2 regions of the Sulfurovum sp. TSL1 genome follow, and region 2 is predicted to be linked to the other one. Evidence: riboswitches for the same ligand, from Rfam matches in the RefSeq annotation. Region 2 holds a riboswitch; the other holds the start of a gene.
The links. Region 2 has a riboswitch for cyclic di-GMP ahead of thrC (threonine synthase). Riboswitches for the same ligand answer to the same signal wherever they lie in the genome.
Positions count from the first base shown of each region.

Region 1: it holds a riboswitch for cyclic di-GMP, as region 2 does, so the genes downstream of both, LDM98_RS06195 (PAS domain S-box protein) here and thrC (threonine synthase) in region 2, are expected to answer to the same signal.

Region 1 covers NZ_BPFI01000001.1:1,260,874-1,269,543, reverse strand. Annotated here, with positions in the region: gene LDM98_RS06205 (ATP-binding protein) at 1-299, opposite strand, end outside; gene LDM98_RS06200 (Hpt domain-containing protein) at 313-1,710, opposite strand; gene LDM98_RS06195 (PAS domain S-box protein) at 1,730-2,143, opposite strand; cyclic di-GMP riboswitch class I at 2,222-2,296, opposite strand; gene uvrC (excinuclease ABC subunit UvrC) at 2,442-4,232, opposite strand; gene LDM98_RS06185 (DciA family protein) at 4,220-4,663, opposite strand; gene nadB (L-aspartate oxidase) at 4,783-6,234, shown strand; gene nhaD (sodium:proton antiporter NhaD) at 6,285-7,631, shown strand; gene guaA (glutamine-hydrolyzing GMP synthase) at 7,753-8,670, shown strand, end outside.
Region 2 covers NZ_BPFI01000004.1:56,579-65,248, reverse strand. Annotated here, with positions in the region: gene LDM98_RS11455 (LysM peptidoglycan-binding domain-containing protein) at 1-678, opposite strand, end outside; gene thrC (threonine synthase) at 738-2,204, opposite strand; cyclic di-GMP riboswitch class I at 2,455-2,529, opposite strand; gene argB (acetylglutamate kinase) at 2,678-3,529, opposite strand; gene LDM98_RS11440 (tetraacyldisaccharide 4'-kinase) at 3,526-4,443, opposite strand; gene LDM98_RS11435 (ferritin-like domain-containing protein) at 4,434-5,261, opposite strand; gene LDM98_RS11430 (MBL fold metallo-hydrolase) at 5,276-5,881, shown strand; gene LDM98_RS11425 (hypothetical protein) at 5,896-6,150, opposite strand; gene LDM98_RS11420 (hotdog domain-containing protein) at 6,203-6,586, opposite strand; gene LDM98_RS11415 (winged helix-turn-helix domain-containing protein) at 6,805-7,464, opposite strand; gene cmoB (tRNA 5-methoxyuridine(34)/uridine 5-oxyacetic acid(34) synthase CmoB) at 7,599-8,504, opposite strand; gene LDM98_RS11405 (peptidylprolyl isomerase) at 8,505-8,670, opposite strand, start outside.

The DNA of each region.
Region 1 (8,670 bases), on a different contig from region 2:
TTGTCTGTGATAACTTCATATTTTAGGTTTTCAAAAGATTCATCTAACTTCTCTCGCTGTTTGATAAGTGCATCTGCATACATTTCCTTATCACTGCCTAGATATAAGGCCGTTAATCCACTCTCTTTACCTATTTCGATCAGTGATTTGCCCAATGCACCGTTATTGATCAATGTCGTTTTGAGTGCATTTGCCTTTTCATAGTTTACATATGAAGTTACAAAGAAATAACTTGAAAGTAAAATGAGTAGAGAAATTGGCACAAGACCAATGAGTTTAAGTCTATTACGTATAGTCATAGTTTATTTCCTTTTATTTTGCTAGCGCATTTATTTGAATTTCGAAAGACAAAAAGTGTCCCCAATAGTCTTTGATCAAAGCTTCCAAATCACTGCTGTCTTCACAAAACTGTATCTTATAGAGCGTATCAGCTAATGGATTGATACGAAGGTTACTTGCAGCGCCTTTAAGAAGATGTCCTATCTTCTGAATGGCATCCAGATCACCCTCTTCATAGGCTTTTAGCATATTCTTGGTTTCACTATGACACTGTTCGATAAAATCATTTACAAATTCTTCAATAAGTTCTACAGGTAAAGAGAGGTCATTGGCTGCTTCTTCAAGTTGAAAGTCAAAGTGAATTGGTTTAATACCTTCAAGAGAAATAGTACCAAAGCCTTTTTCATTGATCATCACTTCTGGTTTACTTTCTTTTTCTTCAACATCAAAAAGGTCTAGCTCAGTCTCTTTTTGGGTATCAAAGAGGTCCATTTCAGGTTCTGCTTGAGAGCTTGGTGATTTAGTGATTCTTGAGAGAGCTGTGTAAAAAGATTCGACCGTTGCTTTTTGTTCACCTGCAGGCGCTGCATCAATTCTTTTTAGGAGGTCTCCGATAACCGGCAATTGTAATACTTCGCCAAGATGGGAAAGTGTTGCAACAGCATTGGAACGTGTTGCGCTCTCTTCACTCTGTAGATCCGTTTCAAGTTCCAATGCCGTATCGATATATTCATTGAGAAATGTATTGTAATCTTCATGAGAAACACCGATCTGTTGACATACTTTATCCAGATCTATTAGAATTTCAGCAGTATCCTCTGCTTCAGGTTTCTCCATTATGACTTCATCTTCTCTATCGGACAATCCCAAGTCAAGGATATCTGTATCTTCGGTCATGATATCGAGCGGTTCTTCCACCGTCTCAATGCTGCTCTGTGTTTCTTCTTCCATAACAAGATCAAAGAGTTCGTTGTCTTCTATAGCAACTTCAGGTTCTTTGCTTGGTTCCTCTGTATCAAGAGGAGCGATACTTTCTGTTTCCTCTTCCATGACAAGATCAAAGCGTTCGCTGTCTTCTACAGCAACTTCTTTTTCTTCACCCGTTTCCTCTCTATCAAGAGGAGCGATATTTTCTACCGTATCATCAAGTGTTAATACCGATAGATCATTTTCTTCTGCTTTTTCTTCTTCTGCTTGTATTTCAACCAATGTGATATGACCAAGCATACTTGAAAGAGACGTTTTGGAGACAGGAAACGTTTTTTCATTTTGATCTGTAGTGATCGTGATTTTTGTTTCAGATAAATCAAATTTTGTATCGCCTAATGCAATGTTTAATGATAATGCATCTATATGCGACAACCCGCATAATTCCAATAGATTCTTATCAGCAGCGATAATTTGATTTGTTTCATTTAATATATAGTACATTTTGTTGACAACCCCTCTTTTACTTACTTTCTTTCTCTAACAAATCCCTGTAAATAGGAATGGTTTCTGTGACCTCTGTCTCCGATGCCGGTCTTCTGGCTGCAGTATAGCCGGTGGTCTCTCCATCAAGGATGATAGGTGAAATATGTGAATAAACCCAATAATATCTGCCATCTTTTCTTAAATTTTTTACGATACCGGTCCACTCCTTGCCACTCTGTATCGTGTCCCAAAGTTCTTGAAATGCTGCTTTTGGCATATCCGGATGTCTGACGATATTATGATTTTTGCCTACGAGTTCCTCTTTGGTATATCCTGATATTTCACAGAATTTTCTGTTAGCGTATGTAATGATCCCTTTAAGATCTGTAGAACTAACGATCAAGCCTTTTTCAAAGATATACTCTTCATCAATTGGATCAGGTCTATTCATTGTATTATTCTCCCCCCTTTTTGTAGTGTGACGTGTAAGAAGTGTAGTTTCAGTAAACTTACAGTCATGAAGTCTACTGTTCGCAGCCTGGCAATCTTCATGAGACCCATGGCTTTCTGTCCTCACTTCACAATGAGTTTAGCTTGTTAACTTAGCGTTATGTATCATATAAGATGCACTAGAATCTTATGGCTAACAATACTGCAAACATAACCCGCTGCTAAAACTCTATAACAACTAAACTAAAAATAGATTGAATTAAGAAGTTTTTTAGTAAAAAATATTAAATAATGTCTGTTTATGGATTATAATTTTTAATAATGTTAGAGATTTTCTTATTTGTAACTTTTTCTATTTCTTCATGAGATGCATTTTCTATGGCTTCAAATGTCCCGAAATAATCGATCAACTTTTTCACTGTTGCTTTGCCTATGCCTTTTTTATTGAGAAGTGAAATTTGTGTATCTTCTTTACGTTTTTTGTTCTGATGGTAGGTAATGGCATAACGATGTGCTTCATCTCTTTGGCGCTGTATCCAGTGTAGACGTTTGTCATTTGCTTTGAGTTCAAGAACGCCATGAGCGGTATAGAGGATATCTTTGGCTGCACCTTTCGCGCGGTGTGCCTTGGCATCGAGCTTTTCTTTAGCTATGGCTATGACATCAAGATTGACATGGGCTTCTTTGAGAAGGGCTTTTGCAAGATTGAGGTTGGCCTGTCCTCCATCAAGTATCCAGAGGTCCGGAGCAGGTTCTTCTTTAAAGTTCTCTATACGTCTGGAGAGCATCTCTTTCATCTGCCCATACTCATCACGTTCATGCAGTGTATACCGTCGGTATGCGGATTTATCCCATTTATCTTCATCCCACACCACCATACCGCCCACTGTAGCAGCTCCCATAAGATGAGAGTTGTCGAAAGTTTCTATACGGTAAGGAATGACAGAAAGGTCAAAGAGATCTGCTATTTTTTGTTCCATGAGTGTATCACTCTGCGTTTTACGCAATAACTCTTCGCAGTTTTGCAGGGCCAAAGAGATCAGTTTGGCTTTGGGACCGCGCTGAGGGGTAAGGATCTCTATTTTTTTGTCAAAACGGGCAGAAAGGCTATGTGCCACCTGTGCCGAGTCTTCAAACATATGGGCCGTAAGAATCTGTTTACCGGTATGGGGGGTGTCGATGGTATAGAATTCCAATAAGGCCTGTTTATACGCTTCATTTTCGTCAAAAATATGGGTATGCCTGAAGTAAGAGTATGCGGATGAGATGATCTTACCTCCCCGCATAAAGAGCTTGACGATCACACCTCTTTCATCCCCATTGAGTATGGCAAAGATATCCAGGTCCATGGCATTGGCAAAATCAATGTTTGATGAGATCGTGAGCGAAGAGATGGCATTGATGCTGTCGCGTATAGCAGCGGCTTCTTCATAACGTTCCTGGATGGCAAGGTTTGTCATCTTCTCTTCAAGGGTGGAGAGTAGATCTTTACGTTTGACGATGGATGTTTTGGCTTGGGTGACGATCTCACCATAGGCTTCAGGTGACACTTTCCCTTCACAAGGGGCCAGACATTTTTTGATCTGATAGAAGAGACAGGCTTTTCCTTCTTTTAAACAAGACTTCTTCTGTACCAGCGGATAGACTTCATAGAGTGCATCAAGTAGGGCTTTCCCTCCGGTAGGAAAAGGGCCGTAATAGGTGATTTGCTTGCCTTTGATGACCTTTCGGGTGATCTCAAACCTTGGGTAGGCTACAGATTCATCGATATAGATGTAGGGGTAAGTTTTATCATCACGAAGCAAAATGTTGTATTTGGGTTTGAGCTGTTTGATCAGCGAGTTTTCCAAGATGAGGGCATCGTCTTCCGTCTCTACGACGATATACTCAATTCTGCTTGCTTCATAGAGCATTTTGATGATGCGCGAACTTTGTGCAGGGTTGGGTTTGAATTCAGGAGAAAAACGCCAATAGCTTTTGACCCTGTTTTTCAGGTTTTTGGCCTTTCCTACATAGAGCAGTTTGCCGTTTGCGTCAAAATACTGGTACACGCCTGCACAGGAAGGGAGATCTTGGATTACTGATTGCATGTGACTATGGCTTTGATACGTTCGAATTTTTCTTTGAGTTCTCTGTCTGAAGGTGTTTCAAAATTTCCCTTGGCACGTTCATGATAATGGGGTACACTCACATAAGAGACTTTTTCCTGAGGCATCGCATAATATTTGCTGTGAAAGACGACAACCTTTTCAGCCTGCATCATCTTACACGCTTCATCGTGCTTGTTCAGCTCTGTTAATAGGCTTTTTAATAAATCTCTATTATAATTAAGTTCCATTTTAAAACCGGGGTGTGTGACCGCTATAAAGAGTGTCGCATCTTTGATATAGACAAAGGCAACGGCCTTTTGCCATTTGGGACTAAGAAGATCGATAAACTTTTGGTAACACTCCTGCCGTTTTAATGATTTAAACTGAGGTTGAGAAGATAAATGAGACAAAATCATACTGGCTTTTTTCATAAAGCGATTATAACATCACTTTGCTGTATCATCTTGACAGGGTGCGGTTATAAAACCGACCCGGTGTATGTAGAAGAGAGTGTAGAGCACAATACAAGTATGAAGACAGAAGGTTAAAGATGCAGAAGTATGATGTACTGATCATAGGTGCCGGTATCGCAGGGCTTTATGCAGCCATGCAGCTGCCTGCAAGTAAAAAGGTCTTGGTGGTATGTAAAGATATCCCCTGGGAGTGCAATACGTTTTATGCCCAGGGAGGTATGACCACCGCCTTGAATGAAGCGGATATCCCTCTTCATGTCGAAGATACCATGGCTGCGGGTTCGTATCATAATAACAAAGAAGCTGTGGAGATTCTCTCCCGTACCTCACTGGAAACCACGCCTGATATCATCTCCAGAGGGATGGAGTTTGATACCGATGAAGCGGGGAATCTTTTATATACGAAAGAGGCTGCACACTCCGTAGAGCGTATCATACATGCCGGAGGAGATGCTACGGGACGTTATATGCATTATTTTATGATGGTGCAGAACAAACACCAGCTTCAGAAAAATACACTGGTGTATGATCTGCTTATAGATAACGGCAGATGTTTTGGGGTCAAAGCAACGGTCAATTATGAACCTACGACCATCTATGCAGATGATGTAATCATCGCCTCTGGAGGTATAGGCTCTTTGTATGCATACAATACTAATTCTCGTACCGTCAGCGCCGACATTCATGGTATCTGTGTTGAAAAAGGTATAGAGCTTTCCGATATGGAATTCATGCAGTTTCATCCTACCGTATTTGTTGATACCCCTTTTGCAAGAAAACTGTTACTGACCGAAGCATTGAGGGGTGAGGGTGCGCATGTCGTGGATGAAGAGGGAAGACGATTCTTGTTCGATTATGATGAGAGAGGAGAGTTGGCAAGCCGGGATATCGTGGCTCGCGGTATCTTCACCCATAAACGAAAAACGGGACAAAAGGCTTATCTGGATTTTTCCATGTTCGAAGAGAAATGGTTTGAACATCGTTTCCCCAATATCACACATACCTTTGCCAGACTTGGCTATAAATTCCCCAAAGACAAGATCGCTATCTCTCCGGCATTTCACTACTCTAACGGTGGTATAAAATGCGATACCAATGGCTCCATAGAGGGTATGGAAGGTCTTTATGTGATAGGTGAAGCAGCAAGAACAGGCGTGCATGGGGCAAATCGTCTTGCATCCAATTCATTACTTGAAGGTGTGGTCTTTGCAAAACGTGCAGTGGAACATCTGCTTTCCAAAGAGCATAAAGCGATAAAAACACCTATATTTGAGAAAGATTACGGTAATATTCTGCACAAGGAAAACGATAAAATCTATAAACAAAAATTACGTCAAGTGATGTGGGATGATATAGGGATTATCAGGACAACCAAAGGCTTGCATGAAGCGAAAAATCTCATTTATGATATGAAAAATAAAGAGATCGGCAGATTACTGAAACTGAGACTAAATACTGCTTCTGCCATCGTAGATGCAGCACTTGCGAGAAAAGAGTCTTTGGGCTCACACTATATAGAGTCAGTCTAGCGTAAATGTATGGGCAGATATGGCATACCAAAGAATTAGGAGAACAATTAATGACCACGGAAATATTGCACACAGATTTGACAACGACATGGGTGGGGATCGTTTCACTTATCATATTTGTCGTAGGATACTACTTTATCGCAGCGGAAGATAAATACCTTATAAACAAAGCAAAACCGGCACTTTTTGCAGGGACAATGATCTTCATGTTGATCGGTGTCTATTATGCTATGAACGGTTTGGACGGTGCACATCTGCACCATGAAATAGAGTTGCTTATTTATGAGATCGCAGGGATCTTCTTCTTCCTCTATGTGGCAATGACCTATATCGAGGCGATGATCGACAGGAATGTATTTTCTGCTTTACGTTATAACCTTGTCTCCAAAGGGTACAGCTATAAAAAACTTTTCTGGATCACAGGTCTTCTGGCTTTCTTCATCTCTCCTGTTGCAGATAACCTTACAACAGCACTGATCCTTTCAACGGTATTGATCACCATTGATAAAACGAACAAAGCATTTATCGTGCCTTCGGCGATCAATATCGTTGTTGCGGCGAACGCCGGGGGTGCCTGGTCACCATTTGGTGATATCACAACGTTGATGGTATGGGTTGACGGCAAGGGGGCTTTTGTTGATTTCCTTTATCTTTTCCCTGCATCGATTTTAGGTTGGTTTGTGACGGCATTCCTTTTAAGCCGTTTTGTACCACACGATACACCGCCATTTGCGGCAGATGAAAAAAAGGTCTATATCGCTGCAGGCGGGAAAGTGATCATAGGGCTTTTTGCTTTGACGATCGCTTCAGCGGTTCTCTCGCACCAGGTCCTTCATTTACCTGCAATGTGGGGAATGATGTTCGGTTTGGCTGTGCTGAAACTCTATATTTATAGAATGAGCAGAGAAGTAAGATACGACAGTGAGGGTATCGTATGTCCTCCGGTCAACGTTTTCTCATTCATCGCTAAAATTGAAAATGATACACTGCTTTTCTTCTTTGGTATTTTAGCTGCGGTCGGCGGACTTCACTTTTTAGGTTTCTTGGAGTACTTCACGGCTCTCTATTCCCAGTTTGGTGCGACTACCGTGAATATCGGAGTAGGATTCCTTTCTGCGATCGTGGATAACGTACCTGTCATGTCAGCAGTACTGAAGTCAAGCCCGGATATGGGTGCATCTGCACATGCACAGTGGATGCTTGTAACACTTACGGCCGGTGTGGGTGGATCACTGATCTCATTCGGTTCTGCCGCAGGTGTGGGTGTCATGGGTAAACTTCACGGAATTTATACATTTGGTTCACATCTAAAATTAGCTTGGACCGTACTTGTAGGTTATATCGTGTCAGTCTCTGTCTGGTATGTACAGTTTCTGATACTGGGTATAGGTGCATAATCCTATCTTAGGTTAGGTTTGCAAGATCGGTATTTCTGAGGATGCTCAGGAATACCGAAAAAGTATTTTTATAGTTAAGTTTTTTTTGAAAGATTTAACCATACATATACAAGGAAAGATGATGAAACAAGTACCTATATTAGTCTTAGACTTCGGATCACAATATACACAGCTTATCGCTAGAAAACTGAGAGAAAGTGGTGTCTATACGGAAGTAGTACCGTATCGTGAGAGTATTGAAGATATTAAGGCCAGAAAACCGCAAGGTATTATACTTTCTGGCGGCCCGGCTTCTGTGTATGCAGAAGATGCATATAAGCCAGATGATGGCGTGTGGGATCTTGGATTGCCTATTTTGGGTATCTGTTATGGTATGCAGCTTATCACACAGCACTTTGGCGGAAGCGTGATCGCCGCGGATCATCATGAATACGGGAAAGCAAAACTTCACATAGAAAACAATGGCGGTATCTTCAACAATATCCCAAATGACTCTATCGTATGGATGAGCCATGGAGATAAAGCAGAACGTATACCTGAAGGTTTTGAGGTCATAGGTACAAGTGAAAACTCTCCATTTGCAGCCATAGCCAATGAGAGTAAAAACATCTATGCATTCCAGTTTCACCCGGAAGTACATCACTCGGTAGAAGGTACAGCAATGTTGAAGAACTTTGCTAAGCACATCTGTGGTTGTGACAGCACTTGGAACATGGGAAGTTTTGCGAAAGAGAAGATCGCTGCTATCAGAGCACAAGTGGGTGACAGAAAAGTCCTTTGTGGCGTAAGCGGCGGAGTAGACTCTTCTGTTGTGGCTGCTATGCTGAATGAAGCCTTGCCAAAAGAACAGCTCATCTGTGTGTTTGTGGATCAGGGACTGCTTCGTAAGGATGAAGCAGAACAGGTACAGGATATGTTCAAACTTGTAGGTATTCCATTGATCACTCTCGATGCAAAAAAAGAGTTTATGGAAGCACTTGCAGGTGTGACAGATCCTGAAGCCAAAAGAAAAGCTATCGGTGAAAAGTTCATTGAAGTA
Region 2 (8,670 bases):
TTTGATCTTATTAAATTCCATCAAGTCTTCAGGTTCAAGATTGAACTTTTTGGCAATGGAAATGATCGTATCTCCCTCCCTGATAAAGTAATTGCCAGAAGAGACTGCATCGATCCTCTTTTGTTCAAAAGGGAGCTTTAGTTTCTGTCCGACACGCAAAGGAGAGCCGATCCTGATACCGTTCATTTTTGCAATCTCTTGTGTTTTTAACCCAAACTTCTTTGCGATCTTACTCAGAGCATCGCCCCTTACAACCCTGTACTTACCGTAAATAATTTGGGGTCTTTCTGGTACTTCAGGTACGATTGTTTCTAAAAGTTCTCTTTCTATGCGGGGAGGGGCTTCATAAGTCTCTATCTCTTCTATCTTATCATCGAGTAGGACTTGAGCGATGGGCTCTTCCATTGTATACTTTATGGGTGCTTTTTCACTTCCTTTAAAACGCACAGACTCTTGCACTTTTACATGCCGTTCTATCATATCCTCTACGGAAACCACTTTGAGAAAACGCTTTTTTTCAGGCACAGGTAACGTTTTTGCCCTGATCAATTTTTGTCTGTTCAGATCATACACGATCTCTTTGGCTTTAAGAAATTTTGCCCCGTAAGGGTTACACTCAGCGATACCGCCGGTGATAACCCTGCAATCTATCACTGACTTTGCAGTGGCTGTTTCCAAACATAAATAGGATAATAAAAAAAACCTCAAGTGATTTCTGGACATTACGTTATGCTAAACTATAAAAAGTTTAACATCTCTCCTTTAATGGATTCTTTTTCAACGATGACCGAATGGATGACAGGTTTCTCGAACAACCCATGTATCATAGGCGGTACGGATACATTTGCATGTGCACTCACCCATTTTAATGCTTCAACATCATCTTTGACTTCATGTCCCAGTGATTTTGAAACGGACGGGCTGAACTTGGTCCATTCCGCAGTCGAGTAAACCACTGTTTTAAGATCTTTTTCTCTCAAAGTTCTATACGCTCTGATACATGTGGCTGTATGCGGGTCCATAATATACCCTTTTTTTGCATATTCACCTACCACAGCTTCACACTCTTCATCATCTGAGAAAGAGGCATCAAAATCTTCACGTAGCAACGCAAGTTCATCTGCAGTCAGCTGATACTTGCCGTCTTTAGCCAATCCTTCCATCAGTTCTTTGGTACGTGCTGCACCGAATTTGTCAAACATAATACGTTCGACATTTGAACTTTTCAAAATATCCATAGCAGGTGATTCTGTCTGTATCAATGTACGTGTCGTAAGATCATAGGTACCCTTGGTGATCCAATCTGTCAGAATGTTATTGATATTGGATGAGATAAGGATCTTTTCTATCGGCAAACCTGCTTTTTTGGCATAATAGGCACCTAATGCATTACCGAAGTTACCGCTCGGAACAACCAGATAGATCTTTTCACCCATTTGAATGCTTTTTTTACGTACCAACTCCAGGTAGGAGTGGAGATGGTAAATGATCTGGAAGATGATACGTCCAAAGTTTACAGAATTCGCTGCTGAAAGTTTGATATGCCTCTCTTCCAATTCTGCCTTAAAGTCTTCAGAGGCGAGTAGATCTTTGAGCGTATTTTGCGTATCGTCAAAATTACCTTTCACACCGATCACTTTCAGATTTGAAGCATCTTCCGTGACCATTTGAAGTCTTTGCACATCGGATGTACCGCCATCAGGGTAAAGACATGCTACCTGTACACCTTCCTGATCTTTAAATGTCTCCAGAGTAGCAGGACCGGTATCTCCACTTGTTGCTGCCATGATAAGGTAATGTTCACCTCTTTTTTGTGCCAATTTACTTAACACATATCCGAAAGGTTGTAAGGCCATATCTTTAAAGGCTCTTGTAGGCCCATGATAGAGTTCAGAGACAAAGCAGTCCTCTTCGATCTGGGAAAGCGGTACAGGATTTGAAGGGTCATCAAAAGCGTCATATCTGTTCAATGCTTCTACCAGTACTTCTGTTTCAATATCTATACCAAATGTTTCTAAAAAGTCCAATGCCAGCGTTTTATAATGGCTGGAGAGATGTCCCTCTAAAAATTCTGTATCTAAAATTGGGAGTTCTTTGGGTACATATAGCCCACCAAAACTGGCACTTGGGCTGAGTATTGCTTCTGAAAATGGTACAGATGAAGGTTTCTGTCCGTCATTTCCCCGTGTCTCAATAAATTGCATCTATATTATCCTACTGTTTATATGAATGATAATTATAGCTAAATAAGCTAAGGGTTATAAGAAATTAGGGGGAATCCAGGTATGAAGTAAACTTAAGTATCTAGTATCTATTTGCCCTACGATAATAGGAGAAGAATGATTTAGGGAAAAGAATGTCAACTAATAAAATCATAGAGACAAACAAACACTAAAATACTCAGGTAATAGAAGAAATGAAACTTTCTAAAAGATAGAATGAGTTTATATCTCTATTGGTAGTCTGGCGATCTACGTGAGACCCATAACTTTCCGTATCCACCTCGCGATGAACTTGGCTTTTTCAATACAGTATAACCGTATGAGATAATTATAACACACTAACCTTTGAAAAATAACTTAAATTCTAAAAAAATTTAAAAAATTATTATTTTTTAGTGTTAAATGCATTTTTAACTGTTGCATTTTGTTACCGGTGATACTTCCATCGTACGACCTTAGAGTTCGATACAGGTCCCTACACCCGAACTGGTCAAAATCTCCAGGAGCAATGAGTGTTCTACCCGGCCATCGATGATGTGTGCTTTTTTTACTCCGCCACGCAATGCTTCGATACAGGCATCCACTTTAGGTACCATACCTCCGTGTATCGTTCCATCTGCTTTGAGGGCTTCCGTTTTTTCTATACTCAGATTGGTGATCAGTTGCATCTCTTTATCCAACACACCAGGCGTGTCTGTGAGGAAAAGTACTTTTCTTGCTTGCAGGGCTACGGCTATTTTGCTTGCTGCAAGATCCGCATTGATATTGAATCCGGGATGTCCCATCGTACTGCTTCCTGCGATAGGGGCGATCACAGGTATCGCACCGTCTTCAATGATGTTATTGACGATCTCGGGATTGACATGTTCGATAAGACCCGTATAACCGAACTTTTCAAAATCTTTCGGTATCCCCTTTAGAAAACCGCCATCTTTTCCAGAGATTCCAATCGCTTTGGACCCATGATTATCAAGCAAAGAGACGATCTCTTTGTTGATCTCACCGCTCAATACCATCTCTGCAATACGCATTACCTCTTTGGTTGTGACCCGCTGTCCATCTATGAATGTCGTATCTACCCCTAAATTGGCAAGCAGATCTGTAATACTTTTACCTCCGCCATGTACGATAATAGGTTTCATCCCTACAAGGTGCAAAAGTACAATATCCTGTGCAAACTGCTCTTTGAGCGCATCACTCGTTTGGGCAGACCCCCCATATTTAATGACTATTTTTTCATTGGAAAACTTTTTGATGAACGGTAAAGCATCAAGGAGCGTTTTTACAACATTAATATTATTTTTCATTCTGGATATCCCTTTATATATTCATCTACCTGAGTGAAGATAGTCTCTTGAATCTGTAATTTTAACTTCATTTCAGAGATAGGTAACTTAAAATCCTGCATTTTTACTGCATCTTTTTCTGTCACAAGAAGGCTCTGGGCCTCATGGTCAGAGAGGAGCATTTTGAGTTTTTCTTCCTCAAAATAGGCATGGTCTTCCAAATAGACTTTATGGACGACTCCTTCGGGCAAATAGGTATCAAGTCTATGCGGATTTGATATAGCCGTTACCAGTACCATTTGGGGTGTAAGATTCTCAAATGCCACTTTTCGATGAAATGCCTCTCCCTCTTTTGCCACAATATCTGCATACTTTTTACTAAACCAGAATTCCCTAAACGCACCTGAGGGGAAAGGAAGATAATTTTTGATCTGTTCAGGCTCAAGGATAATTTCAAACTTTTTGATCTCAACACGGTTGAATCCATCATCCAGGATGATACATTTGGCACCTTTCTCTTTAGCTAACTTGATGGCCAAAGCCCTGTCTTCACTGACTATCACACTTGCATGAGGAAGTGACAGTGCCATCAGCATAGGTTCATCTCCGCTCTGTGTCACATCGACAAGTATCTTCCCCTCAGTGCTGACCTCCACCAGCCCTTTGCTTCTGCGGCCATACCCCCGAGAGATGATCACCGCACCTTCAAGCCCTGAAGCAAGTGCTATGACAAAAGGTGTTTTTCCGCTCCCCCCAACGATAAGATTCCCCACAGAGATGATGGGGATGCCGAACTCTTGTGGGGAAATGACCATTCTGCGCAGAGACATGATGCCCCCATAGATAATAGACAGAGGAAACAGAAGCAGGATAAGAGGGTAATGATACCATCTTGGTGCAAAGAACATGGCTTCAAGAAATGCTCTCAAGAGCACTCCTTCGCACCCAGTTTTTTGATCTCAGCACAGGAGAACCCTGCCTCTTTTCTTGCTTGCACATTGACATAGGGACGGTGTTTCGAGAGCAATTTATAACGTTCAAGTATCTCAAAATAGACCTCTTCTTCGCTCCCTTCTTTCTTTCCTGCTTCTTTACAAAGATATTTAAACCATTTATCACCCTTATAGACATGGTCTATCTCTTCATCATAAATGAGTTGCAGCGCATCTATCAGTTTTTTCACATTGGGGTTTTTACGCTTGTTGTCCAGTTTTTTAATGATCTGGGGACTGACATCCAGACCTGATGCTTCATAGTAACGCGGAATGATCGCCATGCGGTCCAAAATATTCTCTGCACTATGCTCTGCCGCATCAAACAGTCCACAGTGTACAGGAAAATCCCCATAGGTATATCCAAGTTCTTCCAACAGACGCTGCAGCATTTGAAAGTGCCGTATCTCGTCACTGGCTACTTCAAGCCAATCCACTTTATAGTCGCTGGGCATCTGAGGATAACGATAGACCGCATCCAATGCCAGATCGATGGCAGAATACTCTATATGTGCAATGGCATGTACCAATGTAGCCAATCCCTCTTGACTCTCAAAATCTTTTCTGGCAGGCAACTCCCGGGGATCTACAATGTGACATTTGGAGGCATAGGAGGGTTTTGAAAATAATAGCGGCGTAAAATCATCATCACACCTTATTTCATTTTGGGTACAATATGCCAAACATTGAACGGTCAACTCCTCTTTTAAAAGAATATCATCACTCATAATGGCACGTTCTAATAGACTAAATATATTCATAGGAGAATTATATCATGCAAATCAAAATACAACCTATGGGCGCTTACCAGACCAACTGTTACATTGCAACCGTTGAGGGAAAAGATTTTATTATAGACCCCGGTATGGGTGCGACCCAGTGGGTTCTTGACAATGTCACCAATCCCGTCGCTATACTTAACACCCATGGCCACTTCGACCATGTATGGTCAAATGCGGAGGTCCAGGAGAAACTGAGGCTTCCTATCTATTGTCCCAAAGGGGATGTTTTTATGCTTACAGACGATCCTCTTGAACAAGGTACGCCTCCAAGTGAACCGGACCATATCATCGTAGGTGATGAAGAACTGACCATTGAAGGGGTAAAGATCAAATACCGTCACTTTCCGGGGCATACGCCTGGCTGTTCCATCATAGAGATCGATGATGTATGGTTCAGTGGGGACTTTCTTTTTGAACAGAGTATTGGAAGATGGGATTTCCCTTCATCAAGCGGAGAAGCAATGGTGAAGAGTTTAGAAAAAGCGCTCACGATAGAAGGCGATTATACGATCTATCCCGGCCATGGGATGAGCACGACCCTCAAAGCAGAACAAAGGGTCATACCTTTTTGGATAGAGCAGGTAAAGAGGACGCTTTGATCCTCTACTCTGATCTATTGACCCTCACCGCATTTTCCTGCACTGCATTTTCCTGTCTCACACTTCATAGAAGGGTTTAAATCACTTTTTTCTGCCGTTTCCGGTTTTCCTGAACCACATTTTCCTGCTTCACACTTCATAAAAGGTTTTAGATCACTTTTTTGTTCAGGTTCATATGTTTCAAATGCTCCTTCGCTGTAAAGAATATATGTAAAGATTGCAGCCAATATTGCCAGAGCCAGAAACACATAGAGAAAGAATTTTTTCATTGTCATTTACCTTGAATTGTATTTAAAAAATGAAGTATAGCATAAGCTTCTGTTAGCCTAAGACATGCGAAGGCAATACAAATGTTGTAAAGCTGCCTTCAAAGACTAACTTTCCATTGACAAATGCCTCTACTTCTACCTCGGCTTTCTTGCCTTGACTATTGACAACCGAAGCTTTACATAGGACTGCGTCACCGACCTTTACAGGTGCTATAAACTTCGAACTTGAAGCACCCAGGACCACATAAGGATCATTCACTGCAGACATGGCTGCATAATCTGCTGCACCGAAGATGAAACCGCCATGTACCAACCCCTGCATATCCGCCGCCATTTGTCGTGTGGTATGCAGCAGTACTTCTGCATAATTTTCCTGAAGCTTTGTCACTTTTCCGCAAAGTGATGTATTGATATTTAGATGGGTATTCAGTTGCATCATAGATCCTCAAAGTTTTTGAAGATTATATCTAAAAATCATCTATTAATCACACGAAGTGTGCCCTGTCATGGTTTCGTTTTTTCTAAAAAAAGGAAAGGGGAAACAATGTCACAGTTAAAATAGGAGGAAATATTTCTAAAATATGAAAATTGAAGTATGCATTCCCACTCGGGAGAGTGGGAACGAGAAGGTATTTCCGTTCATGAAAACGGGAACTAGTAGGAGAACTTGTACCCGCGTCTTCGTACTGTATGGATGACTTGGAAACCCAAAATGCTTTTCAGTCTTTTTCTGATCTGATTGATCGCCACTTCAACCGTGTTATCACTGACATACTCAGGCTCTTCCCAAAGAGCATTGATGATCTCATCTTTCGAAAAAACACGTTGTTTACGAAGTGCAAGGTATGCCAGGATATCAAATGTCTTGCCATTGAGAGAAACGATCTTCTCGTCATATTCGATCTTTTTGTTTGCGATATCGATCACAAGTTTATCGATGTTTACCTGTGTACCGAACAGATGTCTCATATTTGCCAACACTCTTGCCGCGATAAGATCAGGGTATTCACCGTGTTGATAGATCACATCATCGACACCCAAAGAGAAGAAAGCAGATTGTGCTTTGACATTATTTGTCAAGATCATGATCTTCGTTTCACTCTTTTTCTTTTTGACTTCATTCACATATCGTTCAAGTGAAAACTTTACACCTTCATCCACGATCACAACCAGCTCATAGTGTCTAAAGTCTGTAAAGTTGGTTGCATCATACATATCTTTTGCATTGTCAACAATACAAATAAAGTATTTGTCTAACTCTTTTTCAAGTTCTTTAACGTACTCATCGTTGAAACCTACCGTTAATATTCTCATTCTTTTCCAATCCAGTAAGAAAGTCTACAAAACTTAAATTTTGTCTACTTTTTGCTTTTATTAGCGTATTTATAGCTAAATCAACCTTATTTAAAAATAAAACTAACTTTAAGAATGAAGTTTTTTAAGCTGTTTTAAAGTGATTTCATTGCCTTTATGTAGACTCTTTTAGGTGCAGGGTACCCCTCGACGGTCTTTGTATGGTCATCAGGGTCCAGGAAATCTTCCAGGCTTTGTGTCTCTATCCATTCTGTTTTTCTCTGTTCAGTAGGTTCTGTTTTCATGATCTCCAACACTTCAACGGTTTCAAACCCTGCCCTGAAGCACCAGTTCTTTAAAGCATTGACCGTAGGGACAAAATAGATATTCGGTATTTTTGAATAACGGTCTCTGGGTGTCAGACACATCTCACCTTCACCGTCTATCATAAAGGTATCTAAAATGAGTTCCCCGCCTTTATGGAGTCCTTTAAAAAGTGATTTCAGCATGGCGACAGGGTCGGACCTGTGATAGAGCACTCCCAAACAGAACAGTGTATCGAACTTATGTTCGTAGAACTCCACATGTTCTACCCCCAAAAGTTCATACACAATATCAGACTTGATAAAATGGTTGATGAACTGAAACTGTGAATAGTAGATCGCAGAGGGATCAAAACCTATCAGTTTTTTAGGTGACTGAGACAACATACGGAACAGGTAATACCCATTGTTGCATCCTATGTCACCAACGATCTTGCCTTTCAGGTTGAAATGCGGTTCAAGCAGATTGTATTTGATCTGGCTTTGCCATTCAGCGTCTATAAACAGATCATTGATCTGAAACGGCCCTTTTCGCCAGGGCTTCATCAAAAGTGCCGTTTCTTTTATCTGCCGGGCATCCTGGGGGGTGAGGTCCTTGATCTGAACTTCGACCCTGTCTCCAAGCTTTACCTCAACATCCTCATACGTTTTAAGCGATCCGATGGCTTCCTGAAAAGGTGTGATATTTTTCCACGTAAGCCATTTCTTACGCTCTTCCCTTAAACTGTTTAAATCCATCTATTGTTTTATGTATGCTTTTTTGATCATCTGATCGAACATGGGTCTGTCCCCTCTGCCCGTAGAAACATTTTCCATCTTACGTACCGCTTCTTCACCCGACACCACTTCACCGAAGATCGTATGTTTACCGTTTAACCAAGGGGTGGGTGCAAGTGTAATGAAA